3 regions of the Gelidimonas denitrificans genome follow, and region 1 is predicted to be linked to each of the others. Evidence: predicted binding sites of a transcription regulator. Region 1 holds the regulator's gene; each other region holds the start of a gene.

Region 1 (4,203 bases):
CGCTTCAGCAATATCGGCAGTGGTAACAGAGCCGAACAAGCGGCCATCGACACCCGATTTTTGGGTGATTTGTACCGTCATGCCAGTTAATTTTGTGGCCAGTGCTTGTGCAATCACCAACTTAGCTAATGCAGCTGTTTCCAGTTCTGCACGCTTGACTTCAAATTCAGCGATGGCATGTGTTGTCGCACGACGCGCCAAGCGTTGCGGGATCAGGAAATTGCGTGCATAACCGTCTTTGACACGAACTACTTCACCGAGGCTGCCGAGATTAACGACTTTATCTAACAGAATAACTTGCATATTTTTCTCCGAATTTTCGTAACTGAGTCAGTCGTCAATTACGCGGTGTGCAGATCGGTGTACGGCATCAGCGCGAGGAAACGTGCGCGTTTAATTGCCGTATCAACCTGGCGCTGATAGATAGCCTTGGTACCGGTCAGGCGTGCAGGCATGATCTTGCCGTTTTCCTGAATGAAATCCTTGAGCGTATCCATGTCTTTGTAATCGACCTGCGCTACATGTCCCGCCGCAAAACGGCAGAATTTCTTGCGCTTGAACAATGGATTTTGCTGTTGACGTTTTAACTTGAGCTTGCTTTTATCGAACTTTTTACCGAATGCCATTTTTGGCTCCTGTATTTTTAACAATTTTCTAACGAATGTGTCTCGAAATCCACAATATGGAATACGAGACTTTTGCTGTTGCGGTTCTTGCGTGCCAGAAATCCGGTGAACTGAAACATACTGCCTAAATCAGCCTGATTGAATTGTCCTGAAACTTCGCCTGCGGCTAGCGCTGCGATTTCAAATTCGACCAACCTGTCAGTGCCTGCTTCCATCTGTTGCGAACTGTGCAGCAATCTTGCCTCCACCATCGGAATACCTGCCGGGGTGTAACGCAGAACATCGCGTTCAACAATACTGGCAACAAATTGGAGCCGGTTCACACTGTTCGGTTCACTACCTGATACGCAATTACGCAGCTGCCGCGACTGGTGCCGGGGCTGGTGCCGCAGGCGCCTCAGTGCGATGGCTCTTTGCAGCATCTTCCTTCTGCACGTTCTTCATCATCGGCGATGGTGCTGTTTCAGCTTTCTTCATCTTGATGGTGAGGTGGCGCAGGATGGCATCGTTGAATTTGAAGGCTGTTTCAATTTCGACCAAGGTCTCGTTGTCGCATTCAATATTCATACAGACGTAATGTGCTTTGGCAAGCTTCTGGATCATGTAAGCCATTTGACGACGGCCCCAGTCTTCCACGCGATGGATCTGACCGCCACGTGCAGTAACGCTGGCTTTGTAGCGCTCGATCATTGCAGGCACTTGCTCGCTTTGATCCGGATGAACGATAAATACTATTTCATAGTGACGCATGTAAACTCCTTATGGACTGATTAAAAAATCGCCCACCTCGGCGTCAAGACGAGTGTGGGAAGAGAAAAGCCCAGAACTATACTGCTAAACCATCAAAAACTCAAGAGTACCGACAGCATGCAGCTTAGAAAGCAAAAAATAGCCAGTCATAATGTGCAAATAAGAGCGAATGAACTTGCATTCAGTGATGCACTGTACAAAAATACAGACTGTTTTTATAAACAGCCTCAAAAAAAACCATGTTAAAGCTTACTGCGCGTCAAGAACAAATTTTGAACCTGATCAAAAATGCAATTGAAAACACAGGTTTTCCGCCGACGCGCGCAGAAATCGCTGCTGAGCTCGGCTTTCGCTCGGTCAACGCAGCCGAAGAACATCTGCAAGCATTGGCGCGCAAGGGCGTAATCCAAATTACGCCGGGCATATCGCGCGGAATTCGCTTGTGCGACATGCGCAATCAGGAGCAGAGCCACCACCATGGCCGCGATGCAGAAATGACCTTGCCGCACGCCGCACTGATGCAGTTAAGCCTGCCACTGGTTGGCCGCGTGGCGGCCGGCTCGCCGATCCTTGCAATGGAACATATTGAGGCAACCTATCAAGTCGATCCAGGCCTGTTTTCCAGCAAGCCCGATTTCCTGTTGAAAGTGCAGGGAATGTCCATGCGCGATGCAGGCATTCTGGATGGCGACTTGCTGGCCGTCAAAAAAGTCGAGAGTGTTAAAAACGGTCAGATTATTGTAGCCAGGCTAGGCGACGATGTGACGGTCAAACGCTACCGAAAAACCGGCGCGCTGATCGAGCTACTTCCGGAAAATCCCGACTTCACCCCGATAAAAGTCAAGCCGGACGACGACAGCTTCGCCCTTGAAGGCCTGGCAGTTGGACTGCTGCGCTCCTGGACCTAAGAATGCTTTATGTGTAGTCAGTGCGCGGCCCATCAAGCGCGACCAAATAGCATCTAGTCTGGTTGCGCCGCGTCCGTGGACAAGTCGGCAAGGTTGAAAAACACCTTTTTTGAAGTGCCGCTGCGCATATACAGAGCAGGAATACGTTTCAACAGTGTTACACCTTGACACCTTGCTAGAATTAAATTTAAAACAAGGAGTATATGAAATAATATGGCAATTACCGCATACACACAATGCACAATATAAAAATACTATGTACGGTATTTAAATAGCACATCAAATTTTACAGCGACTATTTGCTCAGAATTTTTTTAGCAATTCCGCGCAGGATATTGACTTCCTCCACTTCCAGTTGGGTGCGCGCGAACAGGCGTTTCAGGCGCGGCATCAGTTTCTTCGGTTGGTCAGGATTCAGAAAGCCGATTGCGGTTAGCGCCTGCTCCAGATGTACATACATGCCTTCAATTTCCGCAATGCCGGCTACGGCGCCCTGAAAGCCGATGCTGCTGACCGGCACGCCATCGCCGATAGCGGCTACGCGGCATTCGTAGGCCAGCACTTGCGCTGCCTGCGCCAGATTGAGGGAAGAATAAGACGGGTTGGCCGGGATATTGATCAGCACATTGCATTTTTCAACTATCCCGTTCGGCAAGCCAAAGCGCTCGTTGCCGAATATCAACGCCGCATTCAGACTGCCATCCGCGGCCAACTGGCTGGCCAAATTGCGAGGAGACACGATGGGCGGTGAAAATTCGCGCAATCGGGCACTAACGGCCGCAGCAAAATTACACCCTTCCAGCGCCTCTTCAATCGAGCCGACTTCGCGTGCGGCGGCAAGAATATCCTGCGCACTGCTGGCAAACGCAATCGCTTCGTCCTGTTGCGTCATGTTTGCAAAGCGTGGATTGACCAGCACCAGATCCGAGAAACCCATGGTTTTCATGGCGCGCGCAACCGATCCGATGTTGCCTGAACGGCTGGTTTCGACCAGGATAAAACGCAGGCGCTGAAAAAGAGACGTATTGGTTTGCTGCAGGTTCATTTAAAATAGCGCCATCGCGCGGTTAAAACTGGGATTCAGGAGTCTTGCACAGACATTCTGGCCACAAATATACCGCATCGCTCTTTAATTCATGTTGTGCGGTTTTGTTTGCAGCGTTATTGCTCGTAAACAGCGCCGCCATTTTAACGGAACCACTATGCATCCAATGCTCAATACGGCGGTCAAGGCCGCTCGCCGCGGTGCGGCGATCATCAATCGCGCCGCATTCGACCCCGACCGCGTTACGGTCACCGAAAAGCAATATAACGACTTCGTGACCGATGTCGACCAGGCAGCGGAACAGGCGATCATTGAAATCTTGCAAAACGCCTACCCCAGCCATGCCATTCTGGCCGAAGAATCCGGTGCATCCGCCAATCTGAACGATGAAAATGAAAATGTCTGGATCATCGACCCGCTCGATGGCACCACCAACTTCATCCATAGCTATCCACAATACTGCGTATCGATTGCGCTGCAACAGCGCGGCGTCATCACGCAAGCGGTTGTCTACGACCCGAGTCGCAACGATTTATTTACCGCAAGCAAAGGCTCCGGCGCTTACTTGAACGAAAAACGCATCCGCGTGACCAAGCATGACAAACTGTGCGACACCTTGCTTGGGACCGGTCTGACCAGCGCCAAAAACATGGATGAATTTCTCGAAATGTTTCGCATCATGTCGGAAAAATCACACGGTGTACGTCAAGGCGGTTCAGCCGCACTGGACTTGGCCTATCTAGCCTGCGGATATATTGACGGTTATTTCATCAAGGGTTTGCGACCTTGGGATATCGCGGCAGGATCGCTGCTATTGACTGAAGCGGGTGGCATCATGGGCGATTTTTCCGGTGAGTCCGATTACCTGAATCAT
Region 2 (4,203 bases), 490 kb from region 1:
ATTCAGGCCGTTCCATCGCAGCCCATTGCTCGCCGTTCGGCCCGACGCTGGGTGCGGCGATGCCGAAGTGGGCGTAGGCGGCGGGCGTGGCGATGCGCCCGCGCGGGGTGCGCTGCAGGAAACCTTGCTGTATCAGGTACGGTTCCAGCACATCTTCAATCGTGTCGCGCTCTTCGCTGAGAGCAGCCGCCAGATTGTCGACCCCTACCGGGCCGCCGCCGAACTTGAACAGCACCGCTTCCAGCAGCTTGCGATCCATCACATCAAAACCGACCTTATCGACATCGAGCATGACCAGCGCCGCGTCGGCGATACTTCCGGTGATATCGCCATTGCCCTTGACTTCGGCATAGTCGCGCACCCGGCGCAGCAGGCGGTTGGCGATGCGCGGCGTGCCGCGCGAACGCTTGGCGATCTCGAACGCGCCATCGTCCTCGATCGGCGCCTTCAGCAACGATGCGCTGCGCAGCACAATCCGCGTCAATTCGGCCGCGGTATAGTATTCCAGCCGGGCGACGATGCCGAAACGGTCGCGTAAAGGATTGGTCAGCATGCCGGCACGGGTGGTCGCGCCCACCAGCGTAAACGGCTGCAAATCGAGCTTCACGCTGCGCGCAGCCGGACCTTCGCCGATCATGATGTCGATCTGGTAATCCTCAAGCGCCGGGTACAGGATTTCCTCCACTACCGGCGACAGCCGATGGATTTCGTCGATGAACAGCACGTCGTTGGCTTCCAGGTTGGTCAAAATCGCCGCCAGGTCGCCGGGACGCTCCAGCACCGGGCCGGAAGTCTGGCGCAGATTGACCCCCATCTCGCGCGCGATGATGTGTGCCAGCGTAGTCTTGCCCAAGCCCGGCGGGCCGAACAGCAGCGTGTGGTCAAGGGCTTCGCTGCGGTTGCGGGCGGCCGTGATGAAAATTTCAAGCTGACCGCGAATTTTTTCCTGGCCGACATATTCGTCCAGTTGCTTGGGGCGCAACGCGCGTTCCATCGCCTCCTCGACATGCGAGACGGGCGTGGCGGCGATGATGCGCTGTTCGGTAAAACTGTCGGTCTGGATGCTCATGGAAGACTTTTAACCCTTGGAGAGAGATTTCAAGGCTAGCTTGATGCCATCCGAGACGCCGCTGCCAGCCGGAATTTGCTTGGTCGCTTGCAGCGCTTCCTTGTCCGAATAACCCAGCGCCAGCAGCGCGTTGAGGATATCGCTGGCCGAGTCGGCCACCAATATGCCGCCGGCAGCGCCGAGATCGGCGCCGAGTTTGCCCTTTAATTCCAGCAGCAGCCGTTCGGCGGTTTTCTTGCCGATGCCCGGCACCCGCGTCAGGCGACCGGCTTCCTGCAGCGTGATGGCTTGCGCCAGGTCGGCCACCGACATGCCGGACAAGATCGACAGCGCCATGCGCGCGCCGACGCCGGTAATCTTGATCAATTGCTTGAAGACAGTGCGCTCTTCGGTGCTGCCGAAACCATATAACAGGTGCGCATCTTCGCGCACCGTCAGATGGGTCAGCAGCACCACCTTCTCGCCCAGCGCTGGCAGGTTGTAAAAGGTGCTCATCGGTACGCTGACTTCGTAGCCGACGCCGTTGCAATCCATCAATAACTGGGGTGGATTTTTTTCGAGCAAAATACCGGAAAGACGACCTATCATGAGAAGTGCTTTCGAAAACGGGTGGAAAAAGAACAAGAATAACGAAGGAAATTGGAAAGAATCATACTGCACAGACCATAGCCAGCGCAAATAAACTGTATGAATACACAGTAGGACTAAAGCGTCAAAATTACGCCGGAACGACGCTTCAGCCCACCAGCCGTCCGCCTTTGACCCGCAGGCCGCGCTTGGCTAATGCCGGCGCCAGCTTGCCCAACATCGCCAGCGTTTCTCCGCTGTGCGCATGGCAAATCGCCACCCCCAGCGCATCGGCTGCGTCCGGCCCCGGCAGGCCGGGCAACAGCAGCAAGCGCTGCACCATATCCTGCACCTGCTCTTTCTTGGCCTTGCCATGGCCGACTACCGCTTGCTTGAGTTGCAGCGCGGTGTATTCGGCCACCGCCAGGTCGGCGCTGACCAGCGCGCAAATCGCCGCGCCACGGGCTTGCCCGAGCAACAGAGTCGATTGCGGATTGACGTTGACGAATACCTTTTCGATCGCCGCACAGTCCGGCTGGTAAGTCGCAATCACTTTGGCGACGCTATCGAAGATGACTTTCAGACGCTCCGGCAGACTGGCATCGGCGGTCTTGATGGTGCCGGAGGCGATATAGGCGAGTTTGTTGCCCTGCTTGTGAATGATGCCAAAACCGGTGATGCGCAGGCCGGGGTCAATGCCGAGGATGCGCATTTCAGGCCTGGTCAGCCGGCGGCACTGGAATCCGGCGCAACTCAACCGCATTGAAATCCGACGGCGCATCGAAATCGATCGCTTTCGGCAACAGGAAAGAAGGCAGAATCGTGGTCAGCACCGCATACACCAGCAAGGCCCCGTACAAAGTATCCGGCACCGCAAAACGCTCGCGCAAGATGCCCGCCAATACCAAAGTAAAGATCAGGGTCGGCATCAAAGTGATCGACACATGCAGACTGCTGCGGAAAGTTTCATTGAAAATGGCGCGCCGTTGTCCCCATACGATCAGCACCCGTAGCGGCAGTACCACGGCGGTGATGCCAATCCCCAGCAACAGCGCCTGCCAACCCAAGGCTTCGGTAGGCACACCGATGCCGCCATGAAAAAAATAGAACGGCACGAAGAAGGAAGAAAACAGCTTCACCGCATGCATCATGCTGTCGGACACCAGCGAAGGCATGCGCTCGCGCAACTGACGCGCCAGGAAGCCAGCCAAAAATGCCCCGACGAGGTAATACACGCCGAGTTCCTTGGTAATCGAGGCTGCAATCACGCCCATCAGCACCAGGAAAGTAAATTCCGAACCGGGCGCATACGGCAGCACGATGCGGCCGAACAACAAGAACAGGAAAGGCATGATGACGACCATCGCCAGCATGATGCCGAACGACAGCGCCAGATGCGTAACCGAATCCGATTGCAGTGCGATGAACATCAACGCCAGCGCCAGCAGTTCGCTGGTAATGGCTTTGAGCGTGACCCAGAATCGCTCCGAGTCGCTCAGGCCGAATTGCGATAGCGAATCCAGGATGAAACCGGTCGACGGGATGAATAGCGCCAGCGCCACCAGCGTTGCTGCCTGCCACGACAGCGCAAGAAATCGCATGCCGAGCAAGGTGCAGGCAGTCACGATCAACAGCGTCAGCAACAAATGGGTAAAAATTGGCCATTTGTGCTTAACCAGGTCGCTCAGGCTGACTTCGAGGCCGGCGAACAGAAACAAGGATGCGATACCAAATACCGACAGCAGCACCAGAGTTTTGTCATGCTGGTAATCGCCACCCCACAGAGAAACCACGATGCCGAAGAACAGGCAGGTAACAGGTCCCGGGATGCGAAAGCGCTGCAGCGCTTTCGGCACCACCAGGATGCCCAGCAGCAGCCCCAGATAAATCATGGGCTGCACAAATGACGCAGGCAGGTTTAACTCCATGGAATGGGATTAAATTAATGACGGAAATGACGGATGCCGGTGTACAGCATGACGACGCCCCGTTCATTGGCAGCGTCGATCACTTCCTGATCGCGCATCGAGCCACCCGGTTGAATCACGCACGTCGCGCCGGCGTCGATGACGACATCCAGGCCATCGCGAAACGGGAAGAATGCATCCGACGCCACGGCGGACCCGATCAGCGACAGGCCGGCGTTCTGCGCCTTGATGGAAGCGATACGCGCCGAATCGACCCGACTCATCTGTCCAGCACCGACGCCCAAAGTCATGCCGTTGGCACAAAATACGATCGCGTTGGATTTGACAAACTTGGCGACGCGCCAGGCGAATAGCATGTCTTGCATTTGCTGCGGCGTCGGTTGCAGCGTGCTGACGACCTTGATATCGGCAATGCCGACATTCTTGGCGTCCGGCGATTGCACCAGCAAGCCGCCGCCGACGCGTTTGATTTCGAATGGATTCAAGCTGGTGCCGAGTGGGATTTCCAGCAGGCGCACGTTCTGTTTCGCGGCAAAAATCTGTTTTGCTTCGGCTGTGAACGAGGGCGCGATCACCACTTCGACGAATTGCTTGGCAATCGCCTCGGCCGCCTTGCCGTCACAGGCGCAATTGAAGGCG
Region 3 (4,203 bases), 520 kb from region 1:
GCCGGCTGACCAGGGCTTCGGAGAAACGCGTCTGCGACAACCAGTTTTGCGCTTCCAGAAAATCCAGCAGAGCTTCGATATCATCAGACTCTTCTGCGTAACGGGCGAGCTTGCGCCCCAACTCCGCACGGCTGTGCTCTCGCATAGACAGATATCTAAGCGCACGCGCTTTCAGGCTGATTTTTAATGCGGCCATGATTTTAAATCGGTAAAGCCAGCGCGTAGGATGGGTGAAACCCATCACTTTTCAATCGCCAGCAAATGATGGGTTTCACCCATCCTACAAAACTGATCAGCCCAACGAGAGTAGGGGCGGGTTTTGAACCCGCCCCTACTGATAATCCTACTCTACGGCCTGACAGATAAGCACTTAAGGTTGCGCTGGTTGCGCTGGTTGCGCTGATTCCGCGTCCTTATCTTTGTCCTTGCCCTTATCCTTGGCTTTTGGCTTGGCTTGTGCATCCGATGCCAACGGCGGCAACTCCCGCACGCCTAACGATACCCGTACCTTGTTCTCGATTTCGCGCGACAGTTCGGGGCGCTCTTTCAGGTAACTGCGGGCATTATCCTTGCCCTGTCCGATGCGTTCGCCGTTATAGCTATACCAGGAACCGCTCTTTTCAACGATCTTGGCATCGGCACCGAGATCGAGTATTTCACCTTCGCGTGAAGTGCCTTCCCCATACAAAATGTCGAAATGCGCTTCCCTGAACGGTGGGGCAATTTTGTTCTTGACGACCTTGACCCGAGTTTCGTTGCCGATGACTTCATCGCCGGACTTGATCGATCCAGTGCGACGAATATCCAGTCGCACCGATGCGTAAAATTTCAGCGCATTGCCGCCGGTCGTGGTTTCCGGGTTGCCGAACATGACACCGATCTTCATGCGAATCTGGTTGATGAAGATCACCAGCGTATTGGTGCGGTTGATGCTGCCAGTCAGTTTGCGCAATGCCTGCGACATCAGTCGCGCCTGCAGGCCTGGCAGCGAATCGCCCATGTCGCCTTCGATTTCAGCGCGCGGCGTGAGTGCGGCGACCGAGTCGATGACGATCAGGTCAACGCTGCCGGAACGCACCAGCGCATCGGTAATTTCAAGTGCTTGTTCACCGGTATCCGGCTGAGAAATCAGCAAATCTGACAGGTTAATGCCCAATTTCTTGGCATAGCCGACATCCAGCGCATGCTCGGCATCGATAAAGGCACAGGTGCCGCCGAGCTTTTGCATTTCTGCAATGACTTGCAGGGTTAGCGTGGTTTTGCCGGAGGATTCTGGTCCGTAAATCTCGACCACGCGGCCGCGTGGCAAGCCACCGACACCCAGTGCAATATCCAGGCCGAGCGAACCGGTGGAGACCACCTGCACTTCTTCGACCACCGCGCCATCTTCCATGCGCATGACCGAGCCCTTGCCAAACTGTTTCTCGATTTGAGCCAACGCGGCAGCGAGGGCTTTGCTCTTGTCCGTAACGGGAGCGGCTTTCTTATCGTCCATAAGTTTCTTTCAGCAGTGAAGGCGCGGTTGCAGCGTACAGTATTCGCGGTAATGACCGAGTTGAATTATGTCACAAATAGTACTGTATAAAAAAACAGTGAAAATTGCAAGTAAATTTCGATCCCGGTAATCATACTTGAAACCGGAAGCCCGCTGCGCCTTGCTGCCGGGATTGAAACGCAATAGACTGTAAGTCATTCCTGCGAGCATCAAGGCGTTCATTTTTCGTTGCGACTCGTTCATGTTCCTGCTTATTTTTTGATGAATTATTAAAAACCATGCGTATCTTGCTTGCGGAAGACGATAGTGTGCTCGCCGATGGTCTGACCCGTTCTTTGCGTCAGGCCGGCTATGCGACCGATTACGTGCAAAACGGTCTGGAAGCCGATTCTGCCTTGTCCACTCAGGATTTCGATCTGCTGATTCTGGATCTCGGCCTGCCCAAGATGCCGGGCCTGGAGGTGTTGCGGCGTCTGCGCGCCCGCAATTCGCATTTGCCGGTATTGATCCTGACCGCCGCCGATTCGATCGAGCAGCGCGTCAAAGGGCTCGATCTGGGGGCTGACGATTACATGGCCAAACCGTTCGCGCTGTCCGAGCTGGAAGCTCGGGTGCGCGCCCTCACACGACGCGGCGCCGGCGGCGGCCCGACCGTCATCAAGCATGGCCCGCTGACCTATGACCAGGTTGGCCGCACTGCCTACATCGACGAGCAGATGCTTGACCTTTCCGCGCGCGAACTCGGTTTGCTGGAAGTGCTGCTGCAGCGCACCGGACGCCTGGTTTCCAAGGATCAGCTGGTGGATCATCTGTGCGAATGGGGCGAGGAAGTCAGCAATAACGCGATTGAAGTCTATGTACATCGCCTGCGCAAGAAAATCGAGATCGGCGGGGTGCGCATCGTAACGGTGCGCGGCATCGGCTACTGCCTTGAAAAATTTCCTGAAACGCCCAACGCCAATACTCCCGGCGCGGCCGGCAACCCTGCTGCACCCACGCCGCGTTAGCACCATCATGATCCGGTCCTGAGCTAGCTATGAGCGACGCCAGAAAAGTGGACGCCAGTGCCGCCGATGCCACATCGACTGCATCACATTCATTGCCCGCTACGCCAACGACGCAGCCGATTGAGCCGATCCAGCGTTCCTTGTTCGGTGAAATCCTGGACTGGATGCTGGTGCCTTTATTGCTGCTGTGGCCGATGAGCATCGCCATCACTTACATCGTCACCAAGTCGATCGCCAACCAGCCTTTTGATCATGCGCTGGAAGACCGGGTCGCGGTGCTGGCGCAGCAAGTCAAGCAGGTGAACGGCAAAGTCGTCACCCAAACCAGCGCCGCTTCGCGCGACATGTTGCGGGCCGACGATATCGATTACGTGTATTTCCAGGTTCAGGGACCGCATGCGGAGTTCATCGAAGGCGACCGCGACATGCCGATGCCGGCGCCGCAGGACGCGGAGAAACCCCTGCCCGGCATCATCGCATTTCGCAACGACACGATGCACGGGACAGAAATTCGGGTCGCCTACACCTATGTCGATTTGTACCGCTGGCAGTCGCAATCTAATATAACCGCCTCGAAAGAAACGGCAACGGCGCTGGTGCAGGTCGGTGAAACTCTGGACAAACGGGCCCAGCTTGCCAATGAAATCATCAAGGGCGTGATCATGCCGCAGTTCATCATTCTGCCAATCGCGCTGGCGCTGGTCTGGCTGGCGCTGTCGCGCGGTTTGCTGCCGCTGGCGGAACTGCAGCAACGCATCCGCAACCGGCGGCTGGACGATTTGAGCCCGATCGACTCGGGCCAGGTGCCGGAAGAAATTTCGCCGCTCATAAATTCTTTTAATGACATGCTGGTGCGGCTATCGCAATCGACCGAGATGCAGAAACGCTTCATCGCCGATGCCGCGCACCAGATGAAAACGCCGCTGGCGGGCATGCGCATGCAATCCGAACTGGCTCTGCGCCAGACCGATCAGGATGAAATCCACCGTTCGCTGCTGCAATTATTGAAGAGTTCGGAATCGGCCACGCGCCTGGTCAACCAATTGCTGGCGCTGGCGCGCACCGAAAACCAGACCCCGGCCGCCAAACCGTTCGAGCCGCTGGAATTATCTGAACTGGCGCGCAATGCGGTGCAGGACTGGGTGCAAACCTCTTTTGCCTATCGCATCGACCTGGGTTTCGAGTCGCCGGGGCACCCGATCATGATCAGTGGCAATCCGCTGATGCTGCGCGAACTGCTCAATAATTTGATCGACAATGCGCTGCGGTATACGCCGCCGCAAGGCTACGTCACCGTGCGAGTGCGCAGCGACGCAGACAATGCGCAAGCGTTTCTGGAAGTCGAGGATACCGGGCCGGGCATCCCGGCCATCGACCGCAACCATATTTTCGAGCGCTTTTACCGCATCCTGGGCAGTAATGTTGAAGGCAGCGGACTCGGCCTGGCGATTGTCAGAGAGATCGCCCTGCAACACGATGCAGTAATCGATATTTTCGACAATCCGCATCAGAACGATCCGAAATTTCCTGGCAGCCTGTTTCGCATCACTTTGCACATGAGACCGCGCCCTGCCATGGGCATGATCGAGAATCTGGGCTGATATGACACGCCCCAGCCGGCAATTCGTACAGCGCACCAATCACTGGCGCGCCACCAAGCGCCTGACAGCGGTGCTGCTGCTGACATGGCTGATCATCACT

The links. The regulator LexA, encoded in region 1, represses DNA repair genes until DNA is damaged. The targets are predictions, from matches to a motif close to ACTGTATNNNNATACAGT.
Region 2: the regulator LexA is predicted to act here: its motif matches at 1,752-1,769, upstream of ruvA (Holliday junction branch migration protein RuvA).
Region 3: the regulator LexA is predicted to act here: its motif matches at 1,577-1,594, upstream of recA (recombinase RecA).

The regions. Positions count from the first base shown of each region.
Region 1 is NZ_CM146350.1:1,847,608-1,851,810, forward strand. Features, by position in the region: gene rplI (50S ribosomal protein L9) at 1-303, opposite strand, end outside; gene rpsR (30S ribosomal protein S18) at 342-626, opposite strand; gene priB (primosomal replication protein N) at 644-949, opposite strand; gene rpsF (30S ribosomal protein S6) at 978-1,376, opposite strand; gene lexA (transcriptional repressor LexA) at 1,616-2,284, shown strand; gene FKCLFG_RS08655 (RNA methyltransferase) at 2,580-3,329, opposite strand; gene FKCLFG_RS08660 (inositol monophosphatase family protein) at 3,487-4,203, shown strand, end outside.
Region 2 is NZ_CM146350.1:2,335,274-2,339,476, forward strand. Features, by position in the region: gene ruvB (Holliday junction branch migration DNA helicase RuvB) at 1-1,069, opposite strand, end outside; gene ruvA (Holliday junction branch migration protein RuvA) at 1,079-1,657, opposite strand; gene ruvC (crossover junction endodeoxyribonuclease RuvC) at 1,806-2,348, opposite strand; gene FKCLFG_RS10870 (cation:proton antiporter) at 2,350-3,564, opposite strand; gene purH (bifunctional phosphoribosylaminoimidazolecarboxamide formyltransferase/IMP cyclohydrolase) at 3,579-4,203, opposite strand, start outside.
Region 3 is NZ_CM146350.1:2,363,547-2,367,749, forward strand. Features, by position in the region: gene recX (recombination regulator RecX) at 1-196, opposite strand, end outside; gene recA (recombinase RecA) at 371-1,495, opposite strand; gene FKCLFG_RS11015 (response regulator) at 1,774-2,502, shown strand; gene FKCLFG_RS11020 (sensor histidine kinase N-terminal domain-containing protein) at 2,532-4,103, shown strand; gene FKCLFG_RS11025 (DUF4212 domain-containing protein) at 4,105-4,203, shown strand, end outside.